3 regions of the Shewanella sp. 10N.286.51.B2 genome follow, and region 2 is predicted to be linked to each of the others. Evidence: predicted binding sites of a transcription regulator. Region 2 holds the regulator's gene; each other region holds the start of a gene.

The links. Region 2 encodes LexA, which represses DNA repair genes until DNA is damaged. Its sites were predicted from a motif close to TACTGTATNNNNATACAGTA; they were not measured.
Region 1: a site for LexA is predicted at 1,717-1,736, ahead of AB4140_RS06680 (YebG family protein). Genes of this name have one in related genera too.
Region 3: a site for LexA is predicted at 1,339-1,358, ahead of AB4140_RS08335 (DNA polymerase II). Genes of this name have one in related genera too.

The regions. Positions count from the first base shown of each region.
Region 1 covers NZ_JBFRKH010000023.1:18,620-21,909, forward strand. Annotated here, with positions in the region: gene prc (carboxy terminal-processing peptidase) at 1-10, opposite strand, end outside; gene proQ (RNA chaperone ProQ) at 33-662, opposite strand; gene AB4140_RS06675 (GAF domain-containing protein) at 929-1,387, opposite strand; gene AB4140_RS06680 (YebG family protein) at 1,412-1,705, opposite strand; gene AB4140_RS06685 (paraquat-inducible protein A) at 1,912-2,541, shown strand; gene AB4140_RS06690 (paraquat-inducible protein A) at 2,531-3,163, shown strand; gene AB4140_RS06695 (MlaD family protein) at 3,150-3,290, shown strand, end outside.
Region 2 covers NZ_JBFRKH010000002.1:13,161-16,450, forward strand. Annotated here, with positions in the region: gene plsB (glycerol-3-phosphate 1-O-acyltransferase PlsB) at 1-461, opposite strand, end outside; gene lexA (transcriptional repressor LexA) at 841-1,458, shown strand; gene AB4140_RS00585 (cell division inhibitor SulA) at 1,455-1,961, shown strand; gene coxB (cytochrome c oxidase subunit II) at 2,392-3,290, shown strand, end outside.
Region 3 covers NZ_JBFRKH010000029.1:69,477-72,766, reverse strand. Annotated here, with positions in the region: gene dinG (ATP-dependent DNA helicase DinG) at 1-1,288, opposite strand, end outside; gene AB4140_RS08335 (DNA polymerase II) at 1,397-3,290, shown strand, end outside.

The DNA of each region.
Region 1 (3,290 bases), on a different contig from region 2:
GTTTTCGCATCAACAAGTTACTCCTTAAATGATCACGATAATAAAATATGCTCTGCACGAACTTTTACGATTAATCCAGTATCAAGCTGTACATGGATATCTTCTTTCTTGATGTCAGTGATAACACCAGGTACAGGGTTTTGCCCTAACTTGACACTAACACGTTGTTTTTGCTTAAGCTCGTCAAATTTAGCAGCAACATAATTAATTTTAGGCGCTGCAGGTTTTGCAGGCTTAGCTGGACGGTCTTTTTTAACCGGCGCTTTAGCTGCAGGTTTTCTTGCTGGCTTTTTAGGGGCCGCTTTAGCCGCTACAGCTTGACGCTTAGCTTTGGCTTTTTCTTGACCTTCTTTCAACGTTTGTTGAGCGTGGTCAATATGTTCTTGCTCCAATTCGCCACAATCTTGACCGTCAAGATCGATACGTTGAACACCCGCTTTAACGCCTTTCAAGTAGCGCCAGCTGCTTGTATAACGTCTAAGTGCTACACGTAATTGTGTTTTACTTACTTTAGAATCATCAGCCAACCTAGCAGCTAAATCTTGAAACAACCCAATTTTTAATGGCTTAGTTTCACCTTCTGCAATAAAGCATAAAGGAAATGTTTCATATAAATACGCTAAAACTGCGTTGGTGTCGGTCAACTTGTCTGTTGATTCCATTTTTACTTCCACGTTATAAAAGGGACTGAGTCTCAGCTTTCTTTGCGAGTACAGTCGTTTATCTTTCGTTAAACAGATCTTGCTTAACGTTCAAATTAGCACTTCTTATTCGATTGCTAAAGCAATTGAAACATGCTTTAACAAATTAACTCACTTAGCTGTAATTTTACAGTAAATAAATTTTATCCATAGCAATGCGCGCTGTTCGGTATTATAAAGCTCATGGCAGCGATTGCGACCCGCAATTTGCTATATTTGGTCGCTAATTAAGCAAATAGGCAAGATTCAAAGCTTTTTACTAGCATTTCTAAGCCTTTTCTATCGTCTGTATCAAAACGATTCAATGATGGGCTATCAATATCTAATACCGCAACTACGTCATTGCCTTGGCGAACAGGGACTACAATTTCAGAATTACTGGCAGCATCACAGGCAATATGTCCTGCAAATTGATGCACATCTGCCACTAATTGTGTTTCATCATTTGCCGCTGCTGTGCCGCATACACCTTTACCGATCACAATACGTGTACAAGCAACTTTTCCTTGAAACGGACCAAGAACGAGTTGTTCTTCACGCTTAATATAGAAGCCAACCCAATTTATATCATCTAAGTTGTCATTTAATAACGCTGAAAAGTTTGCCATTCCTGCAATAAGGTCGTCTTCACCGGTCATTAATGCCAGTACTTGGCGGTTTAATGTGTCATAAAACTCAGCTTTCATTTTCCATCCTAAGTGAGGTTTTTATTATTCTGCAGCCGCTTTTTTAGTGGCTTTTTTGTTTGCTGTTTTGGGTGTAGCCGCTTTAGGCTTTACGATCCCTTTTAATAAATTTGCAAGTTCATCCTTGTTAGATGCAAGATAAAAAGCAAGTTTTTCGACACTATTTTCCTCTATTTCCAGCTCAGCGCCAGAAATAAAAGGCACTAAGTTATCCGCAATGTCGAGCATTTTGTCGTAGGCGTCAGCTTCTTTCTTAGATGTAAACGTCATCTTCTCAACCCCTTCTCTTACCACGACAAACTTTGTTATTACAGCCATGATTAACCTCTTACTGTTTTTATATACAGTGCATAGAGTGTCATAGAACTAACTTCTGATGCAAGTATTCTGATTATTCTGGTATTATTAGGTTTTATTGTAACTTGATAAATAATATTTCCACTGTGTTTTTAATCAAAACAAAGCGTTTTTTATTATTTTATTGCTCATTAATATTTCACTACATGGACGGTTTTCCTTTATCTATGCCGAAAAGTCTTGACCCGAACACCATTATATTATGCCGCTCCTGTGACTTAGCCGTTCAAAAGCGCGCCTTACCGTCTAATGTTCGCGCGTTATGCCCTCGCTGTCATACTGCACTTTATGACGTTCCTTACTGCTCAATCAATGGCATGCTTGCCTTGTGTATCGCGGCATTATTATTTTATATTCCGGCTAACTTTTTACCCATCATAGAAATCAACTTTTTAGGCAGTGTGCGAACAACAACAGTTTTTGAAACGGCTGTGACGGTGTGGCTGCAAGGTTATTGGATAGTTGGCATCGCTGTGATGGCGGCAGCGGTCATTGCCCCGGGATTATTAATTTTATCGATTTTATTACAAGTCACCATAGTTAAACTTAAATTGCACTCCTGTTTTTGGCAAAAGACATATCGCGCACTGCTTAAAAACCATGCGACCTTATCGCAACTTACTATGCTTGAAATTTACGTCATTTCATTTTTAGTAGCTGCGTTTAACTTGTCTGACTTCTCAGATATTTATTTAGGCATGGGCACCTTCTGTTTTTGTATGCTGTTTTTAGTTATCTTATTTTTACAACGGGAATATAATTTAGAACATATGTGGGGAATGGCTTATGAGCGCTAACACTCCTGCGCGGCAAGGAATACAAATCGGTTTTTGTTTATGCACTGTTTGTCGAAAAATCAATAACATCAGTCGTGACCGTTGTAGTCGCTGTGATTCTAAAATCCAAACACGTAATCATGCCAGTTTACAGCAAAGTTGGGCGTTATTGATTACCGCAGCCATTTTGCTGATCCCAGCTAATATCTACCCAATCACTGTGCTCACCAATCAGGGCAAAGTCACCTATGACACCATATTTACTGGTATTGTGCATTTGGTTCACTCTGACATGATCCCTATTGCCATTATTGTCTTTACTGCCAGTATATTGGTGCCTTGGCTAAAAATTATAGGCTTAGCGATTTACTTAATCGCTATTAGCTTTAATCTGCCAGTTTCTAAAAAGAAACTCATGATAGGCTTTCATATTATTGAATGGATTGGCAGATGGTCGATGCTGGATTTATTTGTTATTGCGTTAACTGTCGCCGTCGTTAATATGGGGCAATTACTTGATGCTAAACCCGCACCTGCAGCAACCGCATTTGCGTTAGTCATTTTACTGACTCAGTTAGCAGCAAAGGTATTAGATACTCGTTTACTTTGGGATCGCTTGGAAAAAAACAATGACACAAATTGAATCACCAAAAGTTGTTAAAAAGAAATTATTCTCGCCGATTTGGTTATTACCGATTGTTGCCTTGGCCCTTGGCGCTTGGCTTGGTGTAAAAAGCATCAAAGAATCAGGTATCGAGATTATTGTGCAC
Region 2 (3,290 bases):
CGTAACCAGGTCGGGTTTTCACGCTCAAATACGGCTGCGGTCATGGTGTCATCTTCTTTACCAGGGATACGTCCCCAATACAGACTCACTGGCACCAATTGAATATCAAGTTGATCATTTTTTTTATGTAAGGCTAATAAGCTGGTGAAGTTATCAACAAATTTTTCGCCACTTAAACGCTTGCCAAATAGAGGCTTACGACCTTCAATACACACAATTCTAGGGGTATTTAAGCCATCAACGTCTAGTCGCTCATAAGGGCTCGGTAAGCCATATTTGGCGGTCACTTCATTTAATGCCGCAATATCACTGAGTGATTCTGTCTTCATCACATAGACCACTGGTTTATCTGGGTCTAAGTTCAGATCGGCAAAGGGATCTTCAGGCACAACAACCGTGTGCACCATCAGTTTTTGAATCCAACGTAATGATTTTGCTATGATTGAGTCAGGTTTTAACATGAGTGTTCGCATATTCAACATCAATTAATTGGCCATAGAATACCAGATAATGGTTCAGTTTCACTAACAAGGGTCTATACAGAGAATATTTGTTCAGTAAAAAATAGCCATATCCGAATAACAACCAACCTATTTTCAATCAACACTACTGTATAAATATACTGTTTAAACAAACGATGTGAGAAATAGCCAATTTCATCGGTTTAAAAAGCTGACTTACCTTCATTAACTAAATAATTAAATTACAGATACTTAACCGTGCCCCCATATATAGCCAACAAGAATTAGATGATAATAGTTAAATTAATTTGGTTAATACTTGCGCGACCACCGATACTGTATATAATGACAGTCACTGTATAAAAAAACAGGAATCAATATGAGACCTTTAACGCCACGCCAAGCTGAAATATTAGAGCTAATTAAATGTAATATCGCCGAAACAGGTATGCCGCCAACTCGTGCAGAAATTGCAACTCGATTAGGCTTCAAAAGCGCCAATGCCGCTGAAGAACACTTAAAAGCACTGGCAAAAAAAGGCTGTATTGAAATTATTCCTGGTACCTCTCGCGGGATCCGCATGGTGCAGGTGGAGGAGGAAGTTGAAGCAGGCTTACCACTTATCGGCCAAGTTGCTGCAGGTGAACCTATCCTTGCTCAAGAGCATGTTGAACAGTATTTCCAAGTTGACCCAGAAATGTTTAAGCCCAATGCTAATTTCTTACTACGCGTTCGAGGCGACAGTATGAAAGACATTGGTATTTTAGAGGGCGACTTATTAGCAGTGCATAAAATGCAAACTGCCACCAATGGTCAAGTTGTAGTGGCACGTCTTGAAGACGATGTAACCGTGAAAAGATTTGAAAAGAAAGGCAATATTATTTATTTACATGCTGAAAATGCAGAATATGAGCCGATTAAAGTTGATTTAAGTTGCCAAAACCTAACGATTGAAGGGCTTGCTGTTGGCGTTATTCGTAATGGAGGTTGGTTATGAACACATTAATAGGCAATGCACCGCGTCACCCTGGATTATGGGTAGATATGGCATCTGATCCCTTACCCACTAAACAAGGGATTGAAACCAAGCGCACCCAAAACCAAGGCTTAACTGAATTGACTCAATTATGCAGTCAGTTAGCCATTTTAAGTCAGCAAGGCCTTTGGATTGTACTGATTAATCCGCCGCATATCGGTTATAAGCAAATTCTTGCTAATGCCAATGTTCGTATGGACAGAGTATTGTTAGTTCACACCAAAGATGAAGTCGAAACCCTGTGGGCGATGGAAAAAGCGCTCACTAACGGTACTTCAAGTGCAGTAATTACTTGGACACCACCATTAGATGCCCGCGACAATCGCCGCATTCAATTGGTTGCCAAAAATGCCTTAGCCCAAGGGCTTATCATTGAAGATGTAAATACTCACTTACCTGAAGGCGACCCATTAACGCAAACTTTAGCAGTACAGACTCGGGTAAACCTTACCTCGTTTCACTAGTAAAATATGACTAAAAAAGCCCTTCACTACGCTGAGGGGCTTTTTTTTGCACTTTTTTCAGCAAATTAGATGATAAAGTGATCTTGATCAATATTTAATCTCCAAGTAATGTAGTTAACAAGGTAGTAACAATTTATCGTACTGCCGAGAATAAATGTCAAAAAGATACAAACGCTATTAAAAGATTGAGCTGGTACCGTGCGGTATAGAAAGCCTTGAATGTAAAGCGTCAAATATAATTGATAAGTTCAGTATTAGGTACAAGTGTGGCACCGTAACGTAATAACATAATTGAGTTTTCAAGCTCAAAGCCACCGTGTACTTTGAAATGATCAAACTTTTTCGGGTATGAAAAGTTTGCATAGAGCAGAGTATTACTGTGTGGCTTTTCTTTGTAATTGCAATTCGCAATTAGCAGAGGAGTAGTCTTGTGAAGCGATTGTTGTACGGATTAATGGTGGCGTTGCTTGCAACCCCACTCACAGCGGCAGAGATGCCCTTAAACATGACTCAAGGTGTAACAGAGATCAGTGGCCAGGTTTACGACCTGCATATGATTATTTTGTATATCTGTTGCGCCATTGGTGTCGTGGTCTTTGGGATCATGATTTATTCCATGATCTATCACAGAAAATCTAAGGGTGCAGTTGCAGCCGACTTTCATGACAGTACCAAGGTTGAAATAGCTTGGACAGTATTGCCATTTCTAATCCTAATTGGCATGGCAATCCCAGCAACAAAAACGCTGATTGCTATGGAAGATCCCAGCGATGCTGAACTGACAGTCAAAGTGACGGGCTCTCAATGGAAATGGCATTACAGCTATTTCAATGAAGATGTCGAGTTTTTCAGTTTATTATCTACCCCAGCAGACCAAATTACTGGCACCGCAGATAAAACCGACACCTATCTTTTAGAGGTCGATAAGCCGCTGGTTTTACCAATAAATCGTAAAGTACGTTTTTTAATGACCTCGGATGACGTTATCCACTCTTGGTGGGTACCAGCATTTGCCGTTAAAAAAGATGCAAATCCTGGTTTCATCAATGAAGCTTGGACTAAAATCGATAAAATAGGTACTTATCGAGGCCAATGTGCCGAACTATGCGGTAAAGATCATGGCTTTATGCCTATTGTTGTTGAAGCCGTCTCAGAAGCAGACTTTGACCAATGGCTAATCGACCAAAAGCAATTTGCTGCTGATGCTAAAGCCGCTGCACAAGCCTCACTGAGCCAAACCCTTAGCTATGACGAGTTAATGGCCCAAGGCGAACAAATCTACATGGGTCGCTGCGCGGCTTGCCACCAACCTAATGGTGCTGGTTTACC
Region 3 (3,290 bases), on a different contig from region 2:
AATCCTGTTGTTTACCTGTGATCAGTTCAGCCCAGCGCGCCATGGGCGCACCTTTTTTTGAGTCTTCTTTAGCGAGCATTTTCCATAATTTATGCAAGTTTTCTAAACGCTGGGAAATAAAGCCTGCTTCTGAAAGCACTGTTTCTGATTGATGTTTAGGTAACTCACCATCTTTTATCGCTTCACTTAAAACGGTTTGAATTTTATTAAATTGCTTTAATGCAGAATTCGATGCTGAAGCTAAGTTTTCGGCCTGTATGAGTAATGACTCTGGTAATTTGCCATTTTCAAATCTTAAACGGGTTTCTGGGTTGGCAAAGAGCTGCGGCTGGGTATCACAAAAATGTGCCACTTGATTAAGCTGGCTAACCAGCTCATTAATGTGATCTAGCATCGCTTGCACTGGTGCAATAATATGAGTGGTTTTTAATTGGTTTTGTAATTTAGAGCAGGTTTTACCTGCCTTTTCTAGCCAATCAGCTGTGCCGCGAAGACTTGCTTGGGCGCTGGAGAAATCTCTGGCAACTGTTGGCAGATGATGCGCCTCATCGATGACATAAAACATCTCTTCAGGCTCTGGTAAAATAACGCCGCCGCCCAGTTCTAAGTCGGCAAATAACAAACTGTGGTTAACAATGAGTACGTCCCAGGTTTCGACATCTTCACGGGCTTTATGAAAAGGGCAGTTATGATGATTGGATAACTGACGATGGCAGCTGTGTTTATCACAGCATATTTGCTGCCATAAAAAGTCAGGAACAGGTTGCTCTAAAGTGTCGATTTCACCGTTCCACTTTTTATCTTGGTAATCTTTATGGATTTTTTTGAGTTGGTCAATCTGGCTTTGATCAGGCTTTGTCTGCCACATCGCCATTTGTGAGGTGTCTTCGGGGCCAATCATGGCTTCAAGCTTTGCTAAGCAAACATAGCGCTGACGGCCTTTGACTAAACCAAATTTAAAGTCTACCCCAGACTGTTGCAAAAAGAAGGGTAAATCTTTATGCAGTAATTGCTCTTGTAATGCTACGGTTGCCGTTGCTATACAGACTTTTTTCTTGCTGGCAATGGCTAACGGAATCGTGCCAAGAATATAGGATAAGGATTTACCAATACCGGTGCCGGCTTCACAAACCATAATGCGACGGTGTTTGTCATATTCACCGGCCAGTGTTTTAGATATTTCAGCCACCATATAGTTTTGCTCACGGCGAGAGCGAAAATTTGGCATTGCCGCCGCGATATCTTTATAGATAGTGCGGATCTGACTTTTGACTTTATCCGTTAACATGAGTGACCTATTCGCATTCTTTGCTTACTGTTTATGTGTTCGCTGTTATATGCTGTACATAATAACAGTGAATTGAACTGCACGAAATATTTAATCGAGCCAAAAACTATGACAGTAAGCGTAAATAAGGTGACTTCTATCAAAGGGCGAGTGTTGACGCGGCATTCAGCTTTTCGTGATGGTCGACTTATATTGCAATATTATTTAAAAACGAGATCTGGCCCTGTGCTGATAGAAGTGGACGGGGCTGAAGTAGTGTGTTTTTGCCGTCAAATAGATATACCAAAACTCGCAGGACATATTCATCAAGGTTGCAGAATCGAAACTATCGCGCTTAAAAACTTTAATCACCAAGCTATCGCCTGTATTTATTTAAAGTCAGCCAGTGTACAAAGGCAGTTATTGCGGATTGCCAATGATATGGGGATTGAGATTTATGAGGCAGATATTAGGGCAGAGCAGCGATATTTGATAGAACGCTTTATTGCCTTTGATGTTGAGTTTATCGGGCAATCTAGTTTAGAGGCTGATTTATGTAACAGTCAGAATACCAGCTTAAGTCAATTGCCGGTGTACCAAGCTGTAAAAGCAAGAAAAAGCGATAATGACATCTCGCTTTCTATGATTTCGTTGGATTTCGAATGTAGCCCTAGCGGCGAGTTATATTCAGTTGGCTTATATGGGCAAGATTATCAATTAGTCATTATGGTGGGACAGCCTCAAGAGTCAGAGCACTATATTCAGTGGGTGGTTACCGAAGTTGAGCTTATTAAGCGATTAATTGTTTGGTTTGCCGAATATGATCCTGATGTCATTATTGGCTGGGCGGTCGTCACTTTTGATTTGTCACTATTGTATAAACGTTGTCAGTTACATTCGATACCGTTAACCATTGGTCGTGGGGCGACGGTATTAAGCTGGAAGGTTGAAGATAAGCATCGCCCTGAAACCTTATCTTTACCGGGGCGAGTGGTGCTAGATGGCATCGATTGGATTAAAGCGGCATTCTATCATTTTGAACGCTATTCATTAGAGCACGTATCGCAACAATTACTAAATGAAGGCAAGGCTATTGACCATGTTGATAATCGCAGCCAAGAAATCTGTCATTTGTTTGCCCATGATAAAGTCGCATTGGCGTTTTATAATATTACCGATTGCCGCCTAGTATGGGATATTTTTGATAAAACCCAGTTGCTGGCTTTTGCCATTGAACGGGCCAAACTAACCGGCTTAGAATTTGGCCGCGTTGGCGCATCTGTTGCTGCTTTTAATAATTTATACCTACCGCACTTACATCGAAGCGGTTTTGTTGCCCCTGCTCACCCAGTTAGTGATGGACTTGAATCTCCTGGTGGCTATGTGATGGATTCTATCCCGGGTTTTTACAAAGATGTTTTAGTGTTGGACTTTAAAAGCCTTTATCCATCAATTATTAGAACGTTTTTGATTGATCCCAAAGGCTTGGTGGTGGGCGAACAGCAGCCTGACGAAGTGACTGTGCCGGGTTTTCTCAATGCAAGATTTAGCAGAGACAACCCCATATTGCCAGAGCTAATCGCAACACTCGCGCAGCAGCGTGAGCAAGCCAAACAACTTAACAACCAACCTCTGTCCCAAGCCATTAAAATAATCATGAACTCTTTATATGGCGTATTGGGCTCTAGAGGCTGTGTGTTCCATGATGCCAAGCTTGCAAGCTCGATTACCATGCGTGGCCATCAAATCATGAAGCAAACCAAAGCTTGGATTGAAGAGTTGGGTTATAAGGTGATTTATGGTGATACCGACTCTACCTTTGTGTGGTTAGGAGAAAAGCATCAAATAGACGATATTAGTCAGTTAGGTCATATGCTGGCACAGGAAATTACCCAAAAATGGGCCGATTTTTGTGCTACCAAGTTTCAGTTAAAAAGTTATTTGGAACTTGAATTTGAAAGTCACTTTAATCAATTTGTCATGCCGACATTAAGAGGCTCAGATGCTGGCAGTAAAAAACGCT